DNA from 3 places in the Anoxybacillus sp. EFIL genome. Region 3 is predicted to be linked to each of the others. Evidence: riboswitches for the same ligand, from Rfam matches in the RefSeq annotation. Region 3 holds a riboswitch; each other region holds the start of a gene.
What was found. A riboswitch is a leader RNA that binds a small molecule or an ion and turns the genes downstream of it on or off. The one in region 3 is predicted to bind S-adenosylmethionine.
Positions count from the first base shown of each region.

Region 1 (7,400 bases), on a different contig from region 3:
CCTTCCGTTAAATGAATGCCGATTTCTTCTGGGCGTAAAAGGCGGAATAGTTTTTCTTGGTCTTCGAGATTCGGACAAGCAGGGTAGCCGAAAGAAAAACGCTGTCCTTGATATTTTGCCGCAAATCGTTGTTCCATCGTAAAATCAGGAGAATCTGGAAAGCCCCAACGGTCGCGCATAATTTGATGGACGCGTTCTGCTAATCCTTCCGCTAGTTCAAGCGCTAACGCTTGAATGGCGTGGCTTTTTAAAAATTGTCCTTCTTCTTTTAGACGTTGTGCCATATCGCGCACACCTGCCCCGGCCGTCACAGCAAATAGCCCGACATAGTCGATTTGTTCATTCGAAAGATAATCTGCTAAGCATAAATATGGCGCTTTCGTTTGTCTTGGAAACGTAAACGTTTCAATGACCGTTTGTTGATCATGCGGGTCATAAATAATGATCGTATCGCCATCGCTTCTGGCTGGGAAAAATTGATATACCGCTTTCGGTGAAAGCGACTTTGTTTGTTTTGCTTCAGTGAGCAGCTCATCGATTAACTCTTTTAACATGATCGCTTTTTCGTTTCTTTCCGCCAACAGCTTTTTTACATTTCCTTTTAAACCGAGATGGTGCCCGAGAAGCATTTGCCAATTGACGTACGGTTCAATATGTGAAAGCGGAATGTCTTTTAATATATGTTTTTCTGTATCGGTCGGCACGTAAATCGGTGCTCGCTTCACATTTGATTTTGTCATGACAGCGACTGCGCTTTGCTGTTCGATTGTTTGTTTCGTTTTTTCTTTTTTCTCATAAGAAATGTCTTGTTGGACGATACGGTTGGCAAGCGTCAATCCTTCCATCGCATCTTTCGCGTATAAAACAATGCCGTCGTATTCTGGCGCGATTTTCGTATCGGTAAATTTCCGTGAAAGAGCGGCGCCGCCAACTAAAATTGGCAAGGAGATGCCCGCTTGTTTTAAGTCTTGGGCGGTGAGCACCATTTGTTGAGCTGATTTCACAAGCAGCCCAGATAAGCCGATCATGTCTGGCTGTTCGTTTCGCACCGCTTCGATGAGCTGTTGCGGCGTGACTTTAATGCCTAAATCGACGACGTGAAACCCGTTGTTACTTAAAATAATATCGACTAAATTTTTTCCGATGTCGTGCACATCGCCTTTGACTGTTGCGAGCAGCACTTTTCCTTTGACGCTCGTTTCGTTTTTTTCCATATACGGCTCTAAAAAGGCGACGGCCGCTTTCATCACTTCTGCGCTTTGTAACACTTCCGCGACGATGAGCTGATTATCATTAAATAGGCGACCGACTTCGTCCATTCCGTTCATCAGCGGACCGTTAATAATATCAAGCGGGCTGTACGTTTGTAAGGCGAGCGTCAAGTCTTCGATGAGCCCGTCTTTCGTTCCTTCAATGACGTATGTGGCAAGCCGCTCTTCTAACGTCATATGGACGTTTGTTTGTTTCGGTTGTTTCGTTTTATCGCGATAAAATTGAATAAATGCGTTTAACGTTTCATCGTTTGTGTGAAATAACAACGCCTCTGCTAAGCGCACTTCTTCTTCAGGAATGGACGCAAAGCGCTCTAATTTTTCCGTATTGACGATCGCGTAATCGAGCCCTGCTTGCGTGCAATGGTATAAAAAGACGGAGTTTAACACTTCGCGTCCGACAGGTGGCAAACCAAATGAGACGTTGCTAATGCCGAGCATCGTTAAGCAGTTTGGCAAATGTTTTTTAATGAGGCGAATGCCTTCGATCGTTTCTTTTGCTGCGCCAATATATTGCTCATCTCCAGTGCCAATCGGGAAGACGAGCGGATCGAAAATAATGTCGTGCGGTGAAACGTCATATTTATTGACGAGTAAATCGTATGAACGAAGGGCGATGTCAAGCTTTCGTTTTGCTTCAATCGCCATTCCTTGTTCGTCAATTGTGCCGACGACGACTGCTGCACCGTATTGATGAAGAAGCGGAATAATTTTTTCAAACCGTTCTTCCCCGTCTTCTAAGTTAATGGAGTTAATAATCGCTTTTCCTTGGGAATACGATAACGCACAGGCGATGACGTCTTCATCGGTCGAGTCGATGACGAGCGGCACTTTCACTTTTTTCACGACTTGTTGAATAAATTGTTCCATATCTTCTTTTTCATCGCGGTCAGGGTCCGCTAAACAAATGTCGATGACGTGCGCTCCATTTTTCACTTGTGCGCGCGCAATTTCTGCCGCTTCTTCATATTTGCCTTCTGCGATGAGCCGTTTAAATTTACGTGAGCCAATGACGTTCGTTCGTTCCCCGACAAAAAGCGGACGCATCGTTTCATCATATATCAACGCATCAATGCCAGACACAGCGTGCATGGCAAACTGTTTTGGGATCACGCGCGGCGGAATGTCGCGAACAGCTTCCGCGATAGCGCGAATATGTTGTGGCGTCGTGCCGCAACAGCCGCCGACAATGTTTAACCATCCTTTTTCAGCAAATTGGCGAATTTTTTTCGCAAGCATGTCTGGCGTTTCGTGGTAATGCCCTTCTTCGTCAGGAAGCCCAGCGTTCGGATAACAGCTGACGGCCGTGTTCGCTAATGAAGCGAGCGAGCGCAAATGGTCGGTCATAAATTCCGGACCTGTGGCGCAGTTTAAACCGACGGCAAAAGGTTTCATATGTTGAATGGAAATAAAAAACGATTCGATCGTTTGCCCGGCAAGCGTCGTTCCCATCGGTTCAATCGTTCCAGAAATCATCAGCGGCACTCGTTTTCCGACCGCTTGAAACGCTTCAGTAATACCGAGAAAGGCGGCTTTGACGTTTAATGTATCTTGGCACGTTTCTAACAACAATAAATCGACGCCGCCAAGTAATAGCCCGCGCGCTTGTTCTTCGTATGCGGAAACGAGCTCCGCAAACGTCGCTCCGCCTGTGACAGAAAGCGTTTTTGTCGTCGGGCCCATCGAGCCGGCAACGAAGCGCGGCCAATCGGTTGTCGTATATTTTTCCGCTGCTCGTTTTGCAAGTTTAGCTGCTTCGATATTTAACTCAAGCGCTAAATGGCCGAGGTCATATTCATCTAGTACGATGCGCGTTGCCCCGAACGTATTCGTTTCGACAATGTCAGCTCCTGCGGCAAAATACGCTTCATGAATGTGAGAAATGACGTGTGGGGCAGTGATCGTTAAATATTCGTTGCATCCTTCATATGCTTCACCGCCAAAATCGTCTGCGGTTAAGTTGGCGGCTTGGATCATCGTCCCCATCGCTCCATCAATAATTAAAATTTTCTTTTCAAGCTGTTCAAATAAACTAGCCATGATAAACCGTCCTTTCTTTTGCGAGCCGCTCTTTTTCATGAATGTAGCGAACGAGTTCGACCGTCATATCGTAACGTAAAAATGGTGTAATTAAATAAATGCCTTGGAATAAATCGAACGCGGCATCGATGAGCGCTTTGGCGATCGCTAATCCTTCTTTCGTTGATTGAACACGGTCGTTTGCGCACATGGCCATGCGGTTGCGAATGTCGTCAGACAATGTAATGCCCGGCACTTCGTGATGTAAAAAGTCAGCGTTGCGTGCGCTTGTGAGCGGCATAATGCCGATGTAAATGGGCGTCGGTAAATGTTTCGTCGCTTCATACACGTCTTCGATTTGTTTTTCGCTATAAAGCGGCTGTGTTAAAAAGTAGTGCGCCCCGCATTCAATTTTTTTCTCGAGCCGCTTCACCGCTTTATCTAAATGGCGTACGTTCGGGTTAAAGGCGGCAGCGATCGAAAAGTTCGTTTTTTGTCCGAGCGGTTTGCCTGAGTACGAAAGCCCTTCGTTAAATTGGCGAATTAACGAAATGAGGTCAAACGATGATAAATCGTAGACGGACGTTGCGCCCGGAAAATCGCCTACTTTTGATGGATCGCCTGTTAAAGCGAGCACGTCGGTCATGCCGAGCGTATGAAGCCCCATTAAGTGCGACTGCAAGCCGATTAAGTTTCGATCGCGACATGTAATATGAATGAGCGGGCGCATGCCGAGCTGTTGTTTGACGATCGTGCCGACAGCGACGTTGCTAATGCGCGGTGTCGCAAGCGAATTGTCGGCAAGCGTTAAGGCATCAATGTTCGCTTCTTTTAACGCCTTTGCTCCTTCTAAAAATGTCGTTAAGCCGAGTTTTTTCGGCGGATCGAGCTCGACGATAATCGATCGGCGCGTGCGAGCGATGTCAGCAAGAGAAGGGGCTGTCGTTTGTTTTTCTTCTTGGACGACGATCGGATGGCGCTGTTTTACTTCTTTTTTATATACAGGTGTGCGATCGGAAAGGGCGCGAGCAATGGCGGCAATATGTTTTGGCGTCGTACCGCAACAGCCGCCGATAAGCCGAACCCCTTGTTCACGAAAGGCGCGCGCCGTTTCTTCAAAATATTGTTCGCTCGTTTCGTAAATAAAGCGACCGTCGCGATATTGCGGCAAGCTTGCGTTCGGATATACCGATAAAAAAGCGCGTGTTGGAATCGGCACTTCTTCAAGCGAGCGCAACATATGATATGGACCGAGATGGCAATTTAAGCCGACGACATCGGCACCGAGTTGTTCTAACTCGGTCAGCGCTTCGGCAAGTGGCATTCCGTGTTGCAGAACGCCGATATCGTGCAACGTGACGTGGGCGATGATCGGCAACGTCGTTTCTTTGCGAGCGATGGAAAGCACCGTTTGCAATTCTTCAAAATCGTAATACGTTTCAAGCAAAAGTCCGTCGACACCTTCGTTTAACAACACGTACAGCTGTTCACGAAACGTTCGTTTCACTTCTTCAAGAGAAATCGTGCTTTTATTCGTGCTACGCAGTCCTCCGATCGTACCGAGCACGTAGGCGCGCCCTTTTGCCGCTTTTTTGGCAAGTTCGACCGCGGCTTCGTTTATTTTTTTTACGTCATCTTGCAGCCCGTAACGTGCTAGTTTCACGTAGTTGGCGCCGTATGTGTTCGTTTGAATGATTTCTGCGCCTGATTCAATATACGCTTCATGAATATGGACAATTTCTTCAGGTTTTGTGACGTTTAATTCTTCAAAACAACGATCGATGCCGTGCGCATATAATAATGTCCCCATCGCTCCATCAGCGATGACGATGCGTTCTTTTAAATCATCTAACAATCCCACGTCCATTCCTCCGTTTCTTCGTTTAAAGTAAAAAAGTCTTCCCCATAAGAAGAAGACTTGACGCGCTCCTTCTTATCTTCCAAGCGAATCGCTTGTCTGGACTTAGCACCTTGACGATCGTCAGGTTGCTGAAGGTTCATCGGGCCAGTCCCTCCCCTTCTCTCGATAAGATGTTGTATGAAGTTATTCATAAATGTAACTGATTTTTTAGAAATATTCAACTATTTTATTTCAAAAAAGAAAAAGAAGGCAAAGCGCCTTCTTAACGGTAGTTGACGAATTGAACGTCAATCGGTAAATCTGCCTCGCGAATGGCGGCGATCACTTTTTGCAGGTCGTCTTTACTTTTGCCGCTGACGCGAATTTGGTCTTCTTGAATTTGACTTTTTACTTTTAAGCCTGTATTTTTAATGATTGTGTTAATTTTTTTCGCATTGTCTTTGTCGATGCCTTGGACGAGTTTCGCACGTTGACGCACCGTTCCGCCAGATGCTGCTTCCACTTTTCCGTATTGAATGTTTTTTGTCGGCACGCCGCGTTTAATGAGTTTGCCGATGAGCACATCTTTGAGTTGCTCCAGTTTAAACTCATCGTCAGAAATGAGAATGAGCTCATCTTTTTCAAGCGAAATGTCGCTTTTGCTTCCTTTAAAGTCGTAGCGGTTTTGAATTTCTTTTAACGCGATGTTGACTGCGTTCGTCACTTCCGACAAATCGACTTTTGACACAATATCAAATGAACTTTCTTTTGACATATGAACCACCTCAGCATAAATTCGTTGTGCTTCCATTATAGTCGATTGTTGTCATACGAACAACTTTACAAAATCTTTATATTATAAAAAGTAAATAAAATGTCGGAATGTGTCGATATAATAAATGAAGCACGATTTGATCGAGAGATAAGGAGATGAGGAAATTTTATGAAAAAAATGATTTCACTCTTGATGGCATTCGTTTTGTTGCTTGCCGCGGGATGTTCGCAAACGAGTTCTTTTCAACCGAAAGAGCGAATAAAAGTGGGCATTATGTTGTCAGACGTCGGACTCGGTGATCAGTCATTTAGCGATTCGGCGTTTAAAGGATTAATGAAGGCGCGCGATGAGCTCGGCATCTTTTTTGACTACCGTGAGTTAAAAGAAACCGAGACGTATGAAAAAGGGTTAACAGAGCTCGTTGAAGCAGGGAACGATCTCGTCATCGGATTAGGATTTATGGTGCAACAAGATTTAGAAAAAGTCGCGAAAAAATATCCGAAACAGCAATTCGTATTAATTGATGCGGTATCTGATCTGCCGAACATTACATCGATTACGTTTAAAGAAGATGAAGGAAGCTTTTTAGCGGGCGTAGTGGCTGGCATGTTGACGAAAACGAACAACGTCGGTTTTGTTGGCGGAGCGGATGTGCCGCTCATTCGTAAATTTGCGAACGGTTTTATTCAAGGGGTAAAAGCGGTTAAACCGGAAGCGAACGTGCAGGAAGTGTATGCCGGCAATTTCGGTGATGATAAGCTTGGGGCACAAATTGCAAAACAAATGATCGCAAATGGGGCAGACGTCTTGTATGCCGCGGCTGGATTTACCGGTGTCGGCGTGCTGCGCGAGGCGGAAATGAATAAAAAATATGCGATCGGTGTCGATAGCGACCAATATTTTTATGCGGAAAAAGCGGTTGTCACATCGATGTTAAAAAATGTCGATGTCGCATTATATACAGTCATTAAACAATACGTTGAAACGAAAGAAGTGCCAAAAGGGACGGTTCAACTTGGCTTAAAAGAAAACGGCGTCGATTTGGCGCCGATTCGCGTCGTGACGTTCACTCCAGAGCAACAAGCGACGCTTGAAAAATGGAAAGAAAAAGCGACAAACGGCATCGCAAAATAAAGGAGGAATATGATGACGATTAAACAACGATTGTTATTTCACTCATTAGCTACACCCATCATTGCAGGGGCTATTATTGTGTTTATTATTATAAATATGCTTTCGATTCAATCGTCGAATCAAGATTTTGTGCCGCTCATGATGAAAGCGCAACATTTGCAGGCGGAGCTAAAAGCGACGAAACAAAGTTTAAGCAACTATGCTTACAGTCCGACAGAAGGAAATAAACAAGAAGTGATCGTTCGTTTAGCGGAATCGGAAAAGCTGCTTCAAGCATTAAATAAAGGATTAACTGAGCCGTATTTTCGTTCTGCGCTTGAGCAAGCGAATAAAAAATTCGCTGAGCTTGCGAAACAATCGA
Region 1 is NZ_SDLH01000001.1:508,923-516,322, reverse strand. Features, by position in the region: gene metH (methionine synthase) at 1-3,311, opposite strand, end outside; gene ES017_RS02630 (bifunctional homocysteine S-methyltransferase/methylenetetrahydrofolate reductase) at 3,304-5,151, opposite strand; SAM riboswitch class I at 5,221-5,323, opposite strand; gene ES017_RS02625 (YajQ family cyclic di-GMP-binding protein) at 5,414-5,905, opposite strand; gene ES017_RS02620 (BMP family lipoprotein) at 6,074-7,039, shown strand; gene ES017_RS02615 (methyl-accepting chemotaxis protein) at 7,049-7,400, shown strand, end outside.
Region 1: another riboswitch for S-adenosylmethionine. It lies ahead of ES017_RS02630 (bifunctional homocysteine S-methyltransferase/methylenetetrahydrofolate reductase); the one in region 3 lies ahead of metK (methionine adenosyltransferase).

Region 2 (7,400 bases), on a different contig from region 3:
TTGTATCTTCGCCGTTTTCGTCGGCGATGTCTGTTAATCTCGTTAAATCGTATCCTGTCGTCCATAGTTCTGGCAATACGACGACGTCGACGTCACGCGCCATTTGTTCCATGTAGCGCACGATCGTTTGTTTATTTTTTTCAGGCGCTCCAAACGCAATGTCCATTTGTATACAAGCGATATTCATTTCATTCACCTCGAAAAATTTTCTTTACATTTTGATTTTTACGATATATGATACATGACTAGAATTTCAACCTTTTTGTGAAGTAGGTGTGCGAAAAATGAAAACATTTCCGCAATCGAACTTGTTACAGCAACTACCGAAGCAATTTTTTGCTTCGCTCGTTCAAAAAGTCAATACGGTCATTGCTGAAGGGCATGACGTCATTAATCTTGGGCAAGGAAATCCGGATCAGCCGACCCCTGCTCATATTGTAAACGCAATGCAACAGGCGGTAGCAAAGCCAGCGTACCATAAATATTCCCCGTTTCGCGGGTATTCGTTTTTGAAAGAAGCGGTAGCGACGTTTTACAAACGGGAGTATGGGGTAACCATTGATCCAGAAAAAGAAGTCGCCATTTTATTTGGCGGCAAAGCTGGGCTCGTTGAAATGCCGCTTTGTTTATTAAACCCCGGCGATGTCGTGCTCGTTCCCGATCCCGGTTATCCGGACTATTGGTCGGGCGTTGTGCTTGCGCGGGCGCGCATGGAAATGATGCCGCTGCGGGCGGAAAACGACTTTTTGCCCGATTATGAGGAGTTAAACAAAGACGTCGTTCGTCAAGCGAAATTGATGTTTTTAAACTATCCGAACAACCCGACAGGCGCGACAGCAACGGAATCGTTTTTTAAAAAAACCGTTTCGTTTGCTGAAACATACGGCATTGCTGTCGTGCACGATTTTGCGTATGGGGCGATCGGGTTTGACGGGAAAAAGCCGGTCAGCTTTTTACAAGTCGAAGGGGCGAAAGACGTTGGCATTGAAATTTATACGTTTTCAAAAACGTACAATATGGCAGGATGGCGCATCGGCTTTGCGGTCGGCAACGAAAGCATGATCGAAGCGATTAACGTTTTGCAAGATCATTTGTATGTGAGCATGTTCGGCGCCATTCAAGAAGCGGCAGCGGTTGCGCTTTTACAGTCGCAACAATGCGTCGATGAGCTTGTCGCCACGTATGAAGCAAGACGGAATACGTTTATTCGTGCATTAAACGACATCGGCTGGAACGTGCAAGCGCCAGCAGGTTCTTTTTTTGCGTGGCTTCCGGTGCCAAAAGGATATACGTCCGAAACGTTTGCCAATCTTTTACTTGAACAAGCACATGTCGCCGTTGCCCCAGGCATCGGCTTTGGAGAGCATGGGGAAGGATATGTGCGCACAGGGCTGTTGACAAGCGAAGAACGGCTGAAAGAAGCAGCAGAACGAATCGGACGATTGCAACTTTTTTAAAAAATCATTGACAAAATGAGAGACTGCTGTCATAATTCGAATTAAATTTATGAAAAACGAACCATTCAAAAAATTTCATACATTGCGAATTCTTATCAAGAGTAGGCGGAGGGACGAGCCCGATGAAGCCCGGCAACCGACTTAACGAACGTTAAGCACGGTGCTAATTCTCGCAGCAATCAGCTGAGAGATAAGAAGAGACGAACGATTAGCCTCTTCTTATGAAGAGGTTTTTTATTTGTAAAGGAGTGATACGATGATTACGGCAACATATTTGATTCATGATGACAAAGATTTGGCGAAAAAAGCGGAGGGGATTGCGCTTGGGCTTACGGTAGGATCGTGGACCGATTTGCCGCAACTTGAACAAGAACAGTTGAAAAAACATAAAGGGGTTGTAGAGTCGATTGAACAGCTTGAGGAAGATGAGCGGGTCAATACGTATTTCGGGAAGCGATTGAAACGGGCGCTCGTGCGCATTTCGTATCCGAGCGTCAATTTTAGTGCCGATTTTCCAGCGATTTTGACGACGACGTTTGGCAAATTGTCGCTTGATGGAACGATTAAACTTGTTGACCTGACGTTTTCTGACGAATTAAAACGAGCATTTCCTGGTCCGCGCTTTGGCATTGATGGCATTCGTGAAAAGCTTGGTGTTTTTGACCGTCCGCTTGTCATGAGCATTTTTAAAGCGGTGATCGGTCGCGATTTGCGATATGTGACCGAGCAATTAAAACTGCAAGCGCTCGGCGGTGTCGATCTCGTGAAAGACGATGAAATTTTGTTTGAAAACGACTTGACGCCGTTTGAAAAACGCATCGTCGCAGGAAAACAAGCGCTCAACGATGTGTACGAACAAACAGGGCATCGGACGTTATATGCGGTGAACTTAACAGGAAAAACGTTTGAACTAAAAGAAAAAGCAAAGCGCGCAGCGGAGTTAGGTGCGGACGTGTTGTTGTTTAACGTGTTTACATACGGGCTTGATGTATTGCAAGCGCTTCGCGAAGACGATGACATTCGTTTGCCGATCATGGCGCATCCGTCATTTAGCGGCGCGATCGCTTCATCGCACGTATATGGAGTGAGCTATGCGCTTCTTCTTGGCAAACTGTTGCGCATGGCAGGAGCGGACTTTTCGCTTTTCCCATCTCCGTACGGAAGCGTAGCGCTTGAAAAAGAACAGACGCTTGCGATTGCCGACGAACTGACGAAAGAAGAGCCGTTCGTCCGCGCGTTCCCTGTCCCATCGGCCGGCATTCATCCGGGACTTGTGCCGCTTTTAGTTCGCGATTTTGGCATCGATTCAGTCATTAACGCAGGCGGCGGGGTGCACGGTCATCCAGCCGGAGCGGTTGGCGGCGGGCAAGCGTTTCGAGCGGCAGTTGAAGCGGTGCTTTCAGGGCGTTCGCTTCATGAAGCGGCAAAAGAAAACGAACCGTTGCGACAAGCGCTTCATTTATGGGGGAGCGCATCATGAAGCCAGTCATTTTTTGCGACTTTGACGGGACGATTACGTTAAACGATAACATTATTGCGGTGATGAAACAGTTCGCCCCACCGGAGTGGGAAGCGATCAAAGACGATATACTTGCGCAAAGATGTTCCGTACAACAAGGCGTTGGGCGCATGTTTTCCCTTTTGCCGTCGTCATTGAAAGAAGAAATTGTGCAATTTTTGCTTGACACTGCCCGCATTCGCGACGGATTTTCCGAGTTTGTCGCATGGACGAAACAACAACATATGCCGCTTTATATCGTCAGCGGCGGCATCGATTTTTTCGTTTATCCGTTGTTAGACGGGTTCATTGAAAAAGAACGCATTTTTTGCAATCGCGCGGACTTTCGCGGCGAAACGATTCAAATTACATGGCCGTATGCATGCGATGAACATTGTCAAAATGAATGCGGCTGTTGCAAGCCGTCACTTCTTCGTAAACTTGCGCCAGAAGGGGCGAAAACGATCGTCATCGGCGATTCCATTACCGATTTAGCGGCAGCAAAACGAGCCGATCACGTCATCGCGCGCGACTTTTTGCTTGAAAAATGCCGTGAGCTTCACTTACCGCATACGCCGTTTACGACGTTTTATGATGTCATCGATGCGTTAAAAGAAAGCGAGGTGGTCGCATGAGGCAAAAAAAATGGGAAGAGCTCGCTGAGGTGAAACGGGAGCTAGCGGCGCGCGACTGGTTTATGGGAACAAGCGGCAATTTGTCGCTCAAAGTGAGCGATGAGCCGCTCACGTTTCTTGTGACCGCAAGCGGCAAAGATAAACGAAAAGAGACGGCAGAAGATTTTTTACTCGTCGGTGCGGACGGACAGCCAGCGGAAGCGACGTCTCTCAAACCGTCAGCGGAGACGCTTCTTCACGTCCGCATTTACAACAAAACGAACGCCGGCTGCGTCTTGCATGTGCATACCGTTGACAACAACGTCATTTCGGAATGGTACGGCGATGAAGGGGAAGTCGTTTTTACAAATCAAGAAATCATTAAAGCGTTCGGATTATGGGAAGAAGATGCGGTATTTCGCATTCCGATTATTCCGAATTTCGCACATATTCCGACGTTGGCGGATGAATTTGCGAAACATGTGCATGAAAGCACAGGGGCGGTACTTATTCGCAATCACGGCATTACCGTTTGGGGAAAAGATGCGTTTGAAGCGAAAAAATGGCTAGAAGCGTGCGAGTTTTTATGTCAGTACCACGTCAAATTATTACTTTTAAAACGATAAGGGGGAGTAAGTATGGCAGTGATTAAAGTGCGCAATACAGGAGAAGTGATTGAAGGAAAGGAAAACGTCGCTGCGTTTTTAAATAAGCAAGGTGTGTTGTACGAACATTGGGATGCAAGTAAACTTCCAACGCATCTTCAAAACAAATTTGTATTAACAGACGAAGAAAAAGCGGACATTTTAGCCGCGTTTCAATCGGAAATTGAACATTTAGCGAAGCGAAGAGGCTATCAAGCGTGGGACGTTGTCGCTCTCTGTGAGCAAACGCCAAATTTAGAAGAGCTATTGAAAAAATTTGAACAAGTGCATACGCACACGGAAGATGAAGTGCGTGCAATCGTCGCGGGGCACGGCATTTTCGTCATTAAAGGAGACGAAAACACAGGATATTTTGACGTACAACTCGAAGCAGGAGACGTCATTTCTGTGCCAGAAGGAAATCCGCATTTCTTTACATTAATGGACGATCGTCAAGTCGTTGCCGTTCGGTTATTTATCGATCCATCCGGTTGGGTTGCTCATCCATATGAAGAAAAAGAAGGGGAATAACGCCCCTTCTATTTTTTTGTAAACAATATGACGCCTGCAATGGTGACGAATGAACCGATCCATTGTGGTGGCGTTAACGTTTCTCCAAGAAGTATGTATGCAAACAAGGCAGTAAAAAGCGGATTAAAATTTAAAAACATGCCCGCTGTCGTCGCACCAACTCGTTTGACGCCGACGTTCCAAAGAAACATCGCGAGCACCGTCGCCCCAACGCTCGTATATAAAAGCGCAAGCGAAAAGGAGACGTTCACATCATGAACGGAAAAAGAAGAAAGAAACGGCAGCAATCCGATGACGCCAAATACGCCAGACCAAAACGTCGCCGCAAGCGGAGAGTACGATGTCATCACCGCTTTGGCGCAGGCTGAATAAACGCCCCAAATGATGACCGCTCCGATCATCCATACATCGCCGATGTTTACATCCGCTAGACGATGCAGTTGCCCGTGCGTCATGACGATGAGCACACCGATGAGCGAAACGATCATCGCCACCCATTGCCGAAGCGTCAGTTTGTCACGATAGACGACGTATGCAACGAGCGCAATCGCCATCGGGTTTAGCGTTGAAATTAAACCGACATGATCCGCTGATGTATAGCGAAGCGCTTGAAACATAAATACGTTAAACAACACGACGCCCGACATCCCCATCGCAATCAAAGGAACGATGCCGCGCGTTTGAAGACGGACGGATCGTTCTTTTTTTAACACGATCGGAAATAAAAAAAGGACGGCGATCGTCCAGCGAATAAACGTCAGCGTGAGCGGGGAGGCGTGGGCGACAAGCAATTTGCTTGCGACAAAGTTTCCTCCCCATAATGCGCTTGTCAATAAAAGAAGCATATAATATTTCGACATGTAGATCATCCTTTAAAATGTTTCAATTAAAAATACCATCACTAATAGTCCGATAATAAAAGAATACGTTGACGATTGTTCATTCCCATCGCCATGGCTTTCAGGAATTAATTCTTTATAAATAATAAACAACATCGCTCCAGCAGCAAACGCTAATCCGTACGGGACGAGCGCATCGACGATCGACGTTAAATAAAAGCCGATGACGGAAGCGACAAGTTCAATCAGTCCTGTCCCTGTTGCCATCAAAAACGCTTTTCCTTTTGAAATTTGTTGATTAAATAAAAAAAGCGCAACGAGCAATCCTTCAGGCGCGTTTTGGAAGCCGATCGCAAGCGCAATTAAATCACCCATATGGTTTTGTTCGCCGGAAGCGTAACTCACGCCGACAGATAGTCCTTCTGGGATGTTGTGAAGCGTAATCGCCGCAAGCACAAGCAACGCTTTTTGGTCAATTTTTATGCCGCTTTCGGTATGCGCTAAGTCGATGTGCGGCACCATTTTTTCAAGAAACGTTAACGCGAGCACACCGACGCACAATCCAACCGTTAAGGCAAGAAACGTTCCGGAAGAAAGCGCTTCTGGAATGAGTCCAAGCATGGATGCCGCCATCATAACACCAGCCGTAAAAGCGAGCAACATGTCGCGCCATTTGTGTGTTAACGAGCGCGACAAAAATAAAATCGGGACAGCGCCAGCTCCTGTGGCAAGTGCAGATAGCGTGCTTCCGATCAGCATGTCAACCATAATCACCCTCCTAACGGAAAACGAACGGTAATCGTCGTTCCTTTCTTTTCTATACTATGAATGTCAATCGTCCCTTCGTGCATGTCTATAATGCGTTTACATATGACGAGCCCAAGCCCTGTGCCTGTTTGTTTAGATGTGACAAACGGTTGGAATAGCTTGTCGCTCACATGTTTCGGAATGCCGCAACCTGTATCTTTGACGCGCAATATGCCGAAGCTTCCTTGTTTTTCAAGAGAAATCGTTAGCTCGCCACCGTGCGGCATCGCTTCTATCGCATTTTTTGCTAAATTTAAGACGACTTGTTTTAAATGGTCTTTCGAACAACGAATCGGAAGCGGTACATCGGCGCGTTGAAACGAATAAATAACATTATGTAAGTGTGCTTGCGACTCGATCATCGGGTGAATGCTTTGGACGATATGATTTAAATCGCACATTTCAAGCTTTTGTGCCGTCGGTTTGCCGAGAATTAAAAATTCATTGACGATATCGTTAATGCGTGTGATTTCGTTTTGAATGACCGAAAAATAAAGTTGCGATTCGTTATCTTTATGTTTTTCACTTAATAGTTGAATAAACCCTTTAATGCCCGCAAGCGGGTTGCGAATTTCGTGTGCCGTGCTTGCGGCTAGCGTACCGATTAACTCAAGCTTTTGCGCTTCCGTTTCCATTCGTTCGACGATCGTTTGCCGTTTTAATAGCGAATATTGAATGAACAACCAAATAATATGGATGATCACAATAAGCGACAAGATATAAGGAAGGGAAGCTTGTATATTTTGTTTCATATTTACGCGCGGCACGTTCGCTTCAATCGTCCACGGTGCGTGATTTAAATGGACGCTTACTTTTTGTTGTGATGCTTGACGTTTGTTTGTCGCAAGAAGAAGCGTTCCGTGTTCATCGTATAAGCGAAAGGATGCGTTTGGATCAATGATTTTCATGCGATGTTTCATGTACGCTGTGCGCAATTTTGCAACGAGAAAGCCAGCCGTTTGATTTGTTTGTTCATCGATAATTGGCGTGACGATCGTCGTCGTCTGATG
Region 2 is NZ_SDLH01000001.1:332,937-340,336, reverse strand. Features, by position in the region: gene ES017_RS01755 (carbon-nitrogen family hydrolase) at 1-187, opposite strand, end outside; gene ES017_RS01750 (pyridoxal phosphate-dependent aminotransferase) at 285-1,457, shown strand; SAM riboswitch class I at 1,547-1,654, shown strand; gene mtnW (2,3-diketo-5-methylthiopentyl-1-phosphate enolase) at 1,714-2,937, shown strand; gene ES017_RS01740 (2-hydroxy-3-keto-5-methylthiopentenyl-1-phosphate phosphatase) at 2,934-3,590, shown strand; gene ES017_RS01735 (methylthioribulose 1-phosphate dehydratase) at 3,587-4,195, shown strand; gene ES017_RS01730 (1,2-dihydroxy-3-keto-5-methylthiopentene dioxygenase) at 4,208-4,744, shown strand; gene ES017_RS01725 (DMT family transporter) at 4,753-5,604, opposite strand; gene ES017_RS01720 (ZIP family metal transporter) at 5,617-6,351, opposite strand; gene ES017_RS01715 (ATP-binding protein) at 6,354-7,400, opposite strand, start outside.
Region 2: another riboswitch for S-adenosylmethionine. It lies ahead of mtnW (2,3-diketo-5-methylthiopentyl-1-phosphate enolase); the one in region 3 lies ahead of metK (methionine adenosyltransferase).

Region 3 (7,400 bases):
CTTCGCTGTGAAAGAAGGCGATGTCGTCGTCGATGCAACGGTCGGCAACGGCCATGATACGCTTTATTTGGCTGAACGTGTCGGAGAGTCTGGGCATGTGTTCGGCTTCGACATTCAAGCACAAGCGATCGAAAACACAACAAAACGATTGCGTGAACACCACATGGAAGAACGGGTCACGCTCGTGCAAGCAAGCCACGCGGAGCTGCTCGTTCACATCCCTCCACAATACAAAGGACGCATAACTGGCGCGATGTTTAACCTCGGTTATTTGCCTGGAGGGGATAAACAAATTGTAACAAAACCAAACTCAACGATTGCCGCCATTGAGCAATTGCTTGAAATCATGGCTCCTGAAGGAATTATTGTCCTCGTCATTTACCACGGTCATCCTGAAGGAGCGATTGAGCGCGATGCCCTTTTACAATACGTCTCAACGATCGACCAACAACGTGCACACGTCATTCGATACGAATTTATGAATCAAATCAATCATCCGCCGTTTATCGTTGCTATCGAGAAAAGATAAAAAAGTAGCGATCGGTCTTTCCTATCGCTACTTTTGCTTTGTTAGTGAAATATTTCTTCTAAATGAACAAACAAACCTGGAAAGCAAACAGATTGAACAGTTCCAACACTTACTTTAATATCCGCCTGCTCGTATAGCCTATCTTCATTTAATGCATAAACGGTCACGGCTTGTTTCATCGGATTGACAATCCAATATTCTTTTACACCATATTCCATATATAAATTAAACTTCGTCACTAAATCGTGCGCTTGATTCGAAGGACTGAGTATTTCAACAATTAACGTCGGAACTCCGACGTATTTTGTGTCTGTAAATCCTGTTTGATCACAAATAATGCTTAAATCAGGAATGACGAGTTTTCTTTCAGAACATGTTTCACTCACTAGCTCAATGTCTGTGAGAGCGGCAAATACTTTACATGTCTTTCCTTTCAAATAATTCCCGAATATTGTATGAAGATTGCTTGATACGAGTTGATGCTGGATGCTAGGTGAAGGTGTCATATAAACGACGCCATCAATGTATTCTAATCTTTCGTCACTATGTTGACGCATAATTAAATATTGTTCATACGTGACGTCTGAAGAGCGAGGTAACGACATATTCATCCCTCTCTTCTTTTCTTCCATTATACATCCGTTTTTCTTCACGCATACATCCATTTTTGCCATTTTCGATACATTCGCCCGTTCCAATAAAAGAAATGAGATGTTACGCCACCTGAGCGCAACAATTGTTTTGCCAGCTTACGAATCGCGTCTTGCTCGTGCACTTTTTCGTCCGATAAATATAGCCCGAGCAACCCCCGATGAATAAAACGATGAAATTCGCGATGTGGCAACTGTGCGATATGCCGATCTGCTTCTTCAACGAAATGACATAAACGAGCGAATAACGTTTCTTCATTCGGATAATAAAAACAAAAATTTAAATCCCCACCTTGCCGATCTTCTTCTTGATCAATCAAATAATCAAGTAAAATGTGCAGCCCTTGCACGTACGGGAAATAGCTATTTCGTACCCGTTCAGCAAGACGTTGATCAAACGAATCGGTACAAGCATAAGCGACTAAACAAAAAATACCGAGCGTTGACCCAGAACAAGCGGAAAATTCATACCATTCCATTTTCGGCAACAATGCTTCATGTTGGGCAAACCATTGCTTCAAACGCGGAATGCGTTCTTCTTTTTTCACATGTTTATGTACTTGTAAGTCGCAATAATATGATGCAAGTTCATGTAAAAACGGGGCGATGATATGATAATGCCGAACTTCCGCTAACACCTGTTGGCACGTATCGACAAGGGCGTGCAAATAACCACCATCATCTTGTTCCACTCGATAACGATAATATGCCTCTTTTTTTGCCCCGACAGTTAATGCATGCATCATCGAATCGTGCAGTGCACGAAAATCAGTCGGATCGAGCGATGTGCTTCGATCGCATAAATTATCTAAGTAATCGCTAATTGTTTGATAAGCAACGATAAAACGAATGCATCGCTCCATCTCTTTTCCAGCCAGCAACGACAAAATCGCTCCCCCTTCGCAATGGAACGTTTTTGTCGCGATGCTTGCTAACGCTTGTTTGCGCAGTTCCTCGTTTGGAATAGCCTCCGCTCTTTTTTTCCAAATAGCTAATTCGTGATGAACGATCGGAAAAACGCGACGATATACAGCTCGCATTAAACTAAAAGGATTTGTTGGAACGCTCAATAAGCTCACCTCTTTGCAGTTGCAACGTTAAAAACGTATGGGCATATAAAAATACTTGTTCTCGTTCAAGTTCGTTAAAAATTTCATGATATAGTTTTGGCCATTCTTTATACACTTTTTCACTAACCATCAACTGATCAAACCATGATTTCACTGCACTTTTATCCACAATTTTGTCATCCCCCGCCTGCATGACAAGCATCGGAACATCTGGTAATTGTGCAATTTTTTCATGAGCGATGCGAATCGCTTTCACTAACTCGCGATACCAACGAACAGACACTTTCGTCACATATAATGAATCGTTTTTATCCATCTCGCGCACTTCTTCATTTCGAGTCGCCATCTCTACCGTTAGCCCCGATGGAAACCGTTTTTTCGGATGAATGACGTTTAAAATGCGTGAGGCGATCTCAAGCGCTTTCGCCGGATAATGAACGAGCCCTAAACATGGGGACGATAAAATGACACCGCGGACAGGCAGTCGCTTTTCTTGCAATGTGCGAATGACGACAAGCCCTCCCATGCTATGGCCGAGTAAAAAAATGGGCTGTTCGTACACGCTCGCTTCATGCACCCAGCTTGCCACCGCTTCTATATATTCGTCAAATGAATCAATATGTCCTCGTCGGCTACGCGATGTCGTCCCTTGCCCTGGTAAATCCCCTGCAACAACATGAAAACCGTGCATACGAAACATTTCAATGAGCCATTTATACCGACCATGATGTTCAGCAGCACCGTGAACGATGACAATGGTACCTTTTGCGTTTTCTCCTTCCCATTTCCACATATACACCCCTCCTTGTTATTTACGAATAAACGAAAAATTTGTACACTAAATATAACAAAATGAAACGAAAGGGACGAGCCAAATGATTTATCCATATAAAGAACATACGCCAAACATTGCACCTTCCGCTTTCATCGCCGATTACGTCACTATTACAGGTGATGTAACCATTGGAGAGGAAACGAGCGTTTGGTTTAACACCGTCATTCGCGGAGATGTCGCCCCAACGATCATCGGCAACCGTGTAAACATTCAAGACAACTCCGTCCTTCACCAAAGTCCAAACAACCCACTCATCATTGAAGATGATGTCACCGTTGGCCATCAAGTCATTTTGCATAGTGCCATTATAAGAAAAGGCGCTCTCATCGGTATGGGCTCTATCGTTTTAGACGGTGCTGAAATTGGTGAAGGAGCTTTTATCGGTGCTGGCAGTCTTGTGCCTCAAGGGAAAAAAATTCCCCCTCGCACACTTGCATTCGGACGTCCGGCAAAAGTGATCCGAGAATTAACCGAAGAAGATGAGCGTGAAATGGCACGAATTCGCCGCGAATATGTTGAAAAAGGTCAATATTATAAATCGCTTCAATTAAACAAACCACGCGATAAATAAGCGTGGTATTTTTACATTGCTTTATTATTGACTTAACATATATATTTTATCATAAGTTCAGGGGGATTTGCTTATGTTGCGAAAATGGTACGATTGGGAATGCAAGTTGTTTTACAGCATTAATCGTTATTTTGATCGCAAGTGGCTTAACGCATATTTTCGTTCGATTACACACGCTGGCGGAGCGACATGTTCAATTACGGCTGTCATGCTAGCTGTTTGGCTGTTGCGTGACGAATGGCGGGATGCTGCTATCGCCAGTGCCATCGCATTAGCACTTAGCCATATTCCTGTCGCAATGATGAAAAAAATGTACCCACGCAAACGACCGTATATTTCACTTCATAACACGAAAGTAACAAAAAATCCGTTAACTGATCATTCATTTCCATCCGGACATACAACCGCAGTATTTTCTGTCATCATTCCATTTTTACTATACGCTCCGGCATTAACGATTTGGCTCTTGCCCATCGCGTGTAGCGTCGCGATTTCGCGCATTTATTTAGGACTCCATTATCCATCTGATGTGCTTGCAGGCTGTATGCTCGGTACGTTGTTTGGCGTCGCTTCATTTTCTGTTCTTACTTAAAAAAGTAAGAAAGGAGAGCTACATCTTGTAACTCTCCCTTTTTTCTTTACTTCGCCAACTGTAACGCTTGTTGTTTTAACACTTCTGCTTTATCTGTACGTTCCCAAGGAAGATCAATATCTGTGCGACCAAAGTGACCGTAAGCAGCTGTTTGTTTGTAAATCGGGCGACGAAGATCAAGCATTTTAATAATGCCCGCCGGACGAAGGTCAAAGTTGTTGCGCACCACTTCAATTAATACATCTTCAGATACTTTGCCCGTGCCGAACGTATCAATTGAAATCGATACAGGTTTTGCAACACCGATCGCATATGCTAACTGCACTTCACATTTATCTGCAAGACCCGCTGCAACAATGTTTTTCGCTACGTAACGTGCCGCATACGCTGCTGAGCGGTCTACTTTCGTTGGATCTTTTCCTGAGAATGCCCCGCCGCCGTGACGTGCATAACCACCGTATGTGTCAACGATAATTTTACGTCCTGTCAACCCTGCGTCACCTTGTGGACCACCGATGACGAAACGTCCTGTTGGGTTGATAAAATATTTTGTGTTTTCATCGATCAATTCTGCCGGAACGACAGGTTGAATGACATGTTCTTTAATGTTGCGTACAATTTGATCTTGTGTAATTTCTGGATGATGTTGTGTAGAAACAACGATCGTATCGATACGTACAGGTTTGCCGTTTTCATCGTACTCGACTGTCACTTGCGTTTTTCCGTCTGGACGTAAGTACGGTAAAATGTCTTCTTTACGCACTTCCGCTAAACGACGTGCAAGTTTGTGTGCAAGAGAAATTGGTAGCGGCATAAGTTCTTTCGTTTCGTTGCACGCGAAGCCAAACATTAATCCTTGGTCACCTGCACCGATCGCTTCGATTTCTTCATCTGTCATTTGTCCTTCGCGAGCTTCTAACGCTTTGTCAACACCCATTGCGATATCTGGCGACTGTTCATCAATTGACGTCAACACTGCGCACGTATCTGCATCAAAGCCGTATTTTGCACGCGTATAGCCAATTTCACGAATTGTTTCACGAACAATTTTCGGAATATCTACATATGTAGATGTTGTAATTTCTCCACTCACTAACACAAGTCCTGTTGTTACGCTCGTTTCGCACGCGACACGCGCATTCGGATCATTCGCTAAAATCGCATCTAAAATCGCATCGGAAATTTGGTCGCAAATTTTATCCGGATGCCCTTCCGTTACAGATTCAGATGTAAACAGACGACGTTTAGGCATTTAAACATTCCTCCTCAGTATAATGGCAAATGATACGGTACTCATCCCTCTTATTATGGTCTATCGTGAAAAAAACCTTTCCCTCAGAGGAAAGGTTTTTGCATTTGTCTGCGCCTTTCACTCTTATCGTTCAAGGGCGTTCCCTTGCCACAGGTTAGCACCTTTTCACGCATGTGACGGTTGCTGGGTTTCATCGGGCCTGTCCCCCTCCACCAACTCGGGATAAGAGTATCCGTTCATTTCAGCATCATATCACATCTGTATGAAGCGAGTCAATGTTTTTTATGCCACAACGATCTTGAAAATAAATTCAAGAAAAATACATGAATTAGTATGGATTATTTATTAAAATGTGTTATACTTTTTACATGAAGAATAAATCAAACAAAGGTAGGTTTTGTCCAATGAATTCCATTGAACTGACAAACAAATTATCAACACTCTTGCAAAGGGATGGGGTTTTTCATAACTTATCTGTACCACGATTAGTAGAAAAAGTGTTAACTCGTCAAGAAGGCATTCTCACTTCATCCGGTGCTGTTTGCGCAACGACCGGAAAATATACAGGCCGTTCCCCAAAAGATAAATATATCGTTGAAGAACTATCTGTTAAACATAAAATTGACTGGGGAACAGTTAATCAACCAATTTCCGAAGAAGTGTTTGATCGTCTTTACAATAAAGTCGTTGATTATTTAATGACAAAAGAAGAAGTGTTCGTATTTAACGGTTTTGCGGGTGCCGATCCAGCTTATCGTTTACCTATTCAAGTAGTGAATGAGTTTGCTTGGCATAATTTATTCGCTCATCAATTATTCATTCGTCCAACAGCAGAGGAACTAAAAACACACGAGCCGCAATTTACAGTCATTTCTGCACCGACATTTAAAGCTGATCCAGCTGTAGACGGCACGCGTTCAGAAACGTTTATTATCATCTCATTTGAACGTCGTACCGTGCTGATTGGTGGAACAGAATATGCAGGGGAAATGAAAAAATCGATTTTCTCGGTCATGAACTTTTTATTGCCAGAACAAGGAATCTTTCCGATGCATTGTTCAGCAAACGTAGGTCAAGAAGGAGATGTGGCGCTCTTTTTCGGTTTATCGGGCACAGGAAAGACAACACTTTCTGCTGACCCAAACCGTCGCCTAATTGGCGATGACGAGCACGGTTGGTCAAATAACGGCGTGTTCAACATTGAGGGCGGATGTTATGCGAAGTGCATTAACTTATCACGCGAAAAAGAGCCGCAAATTTTCGATGCGATTCGCTTCGGTTCCGTATTAGAAAACGTCATGATTGATCCAGACACACGCATACCAAACTATGACGATGCGACGTTAACCGAAAATACGCGCGCAGCATACCCGCTTGAAGCAATGGACAATATCGTCCAACCGAGCGTTGCAGGTCATCCGCATACGATCGTCTTTTTAACGGCCGATGCGTTTGGTGTATTGCCTCCAATTAGCAAATTAACAAAAGAACAAGCAATGTATCATTTCTTAAGCGGCTATACAAGCAAGTTAGCGGGCACAGAGCGCGGAATTACGGCACCTGAAGCAACGTTTTCTACTTGCTTTGGCTCACCGTTTTTACCGCTTCCTGCAACACGCTATGCAGACATGCTCGGACAAAAAATTGACGCTCATGGCGTGCAAGTATTTTTAGTCAACACCGGTTGGACAGGAGGCGGATACGGTGTTGGTGAACGGATGAAACTGTCTTATACGCGCGCAATGGTCAAAGCTGCGTTGGAAGGCGAATTAAACAACGTAGAAACCGTTCAAGACCCAATTTTCGGTCTGCATATTCCGCTTCACGTCCCAGGTGTACCTGATGAAGTATTGCAACCAAAAAGCACATGGGCAGATCAAGAAGCATATGAACAAAAAGCA
Region 3 is NZ_SDLH01000002.1:45,700-53,099, reverse strand. Features, by position in the region: gene mnmM (tRNA 5-(aminomethyl)-2-thiouridylate-methyltransferase MnmM) at 1-529, shown strand, start outside; gene ES017_RS03380 (Uma2 family endonuclease) at 571-1,134, opposite strand; gene ES017_RS03375 (tetraprenyl-beta-curcumene synthase family protein) at 1,179-2,249, opposite strand; gene ES017_RS03370 (alpha/beta hydrolase) at 2,224-3,042, opposite strand; gene ES017_RS03365 (gamma carbonic anhydrase) at 3,125-3,655, shown strand; gene ES017_RS03360 (phosphatase PAP2 family protein) at 3,729-4,247, shown strand; gene metK (methionine adenosyltransferase) at 4,294-5,499, opposite strand; SAM riboswitch class I at 5,620-5,728, opposite strand; gene pckA (phosphoenolpyruvate carboxykinase (ATP)) at 5,904-7,400, shown strand, end outside.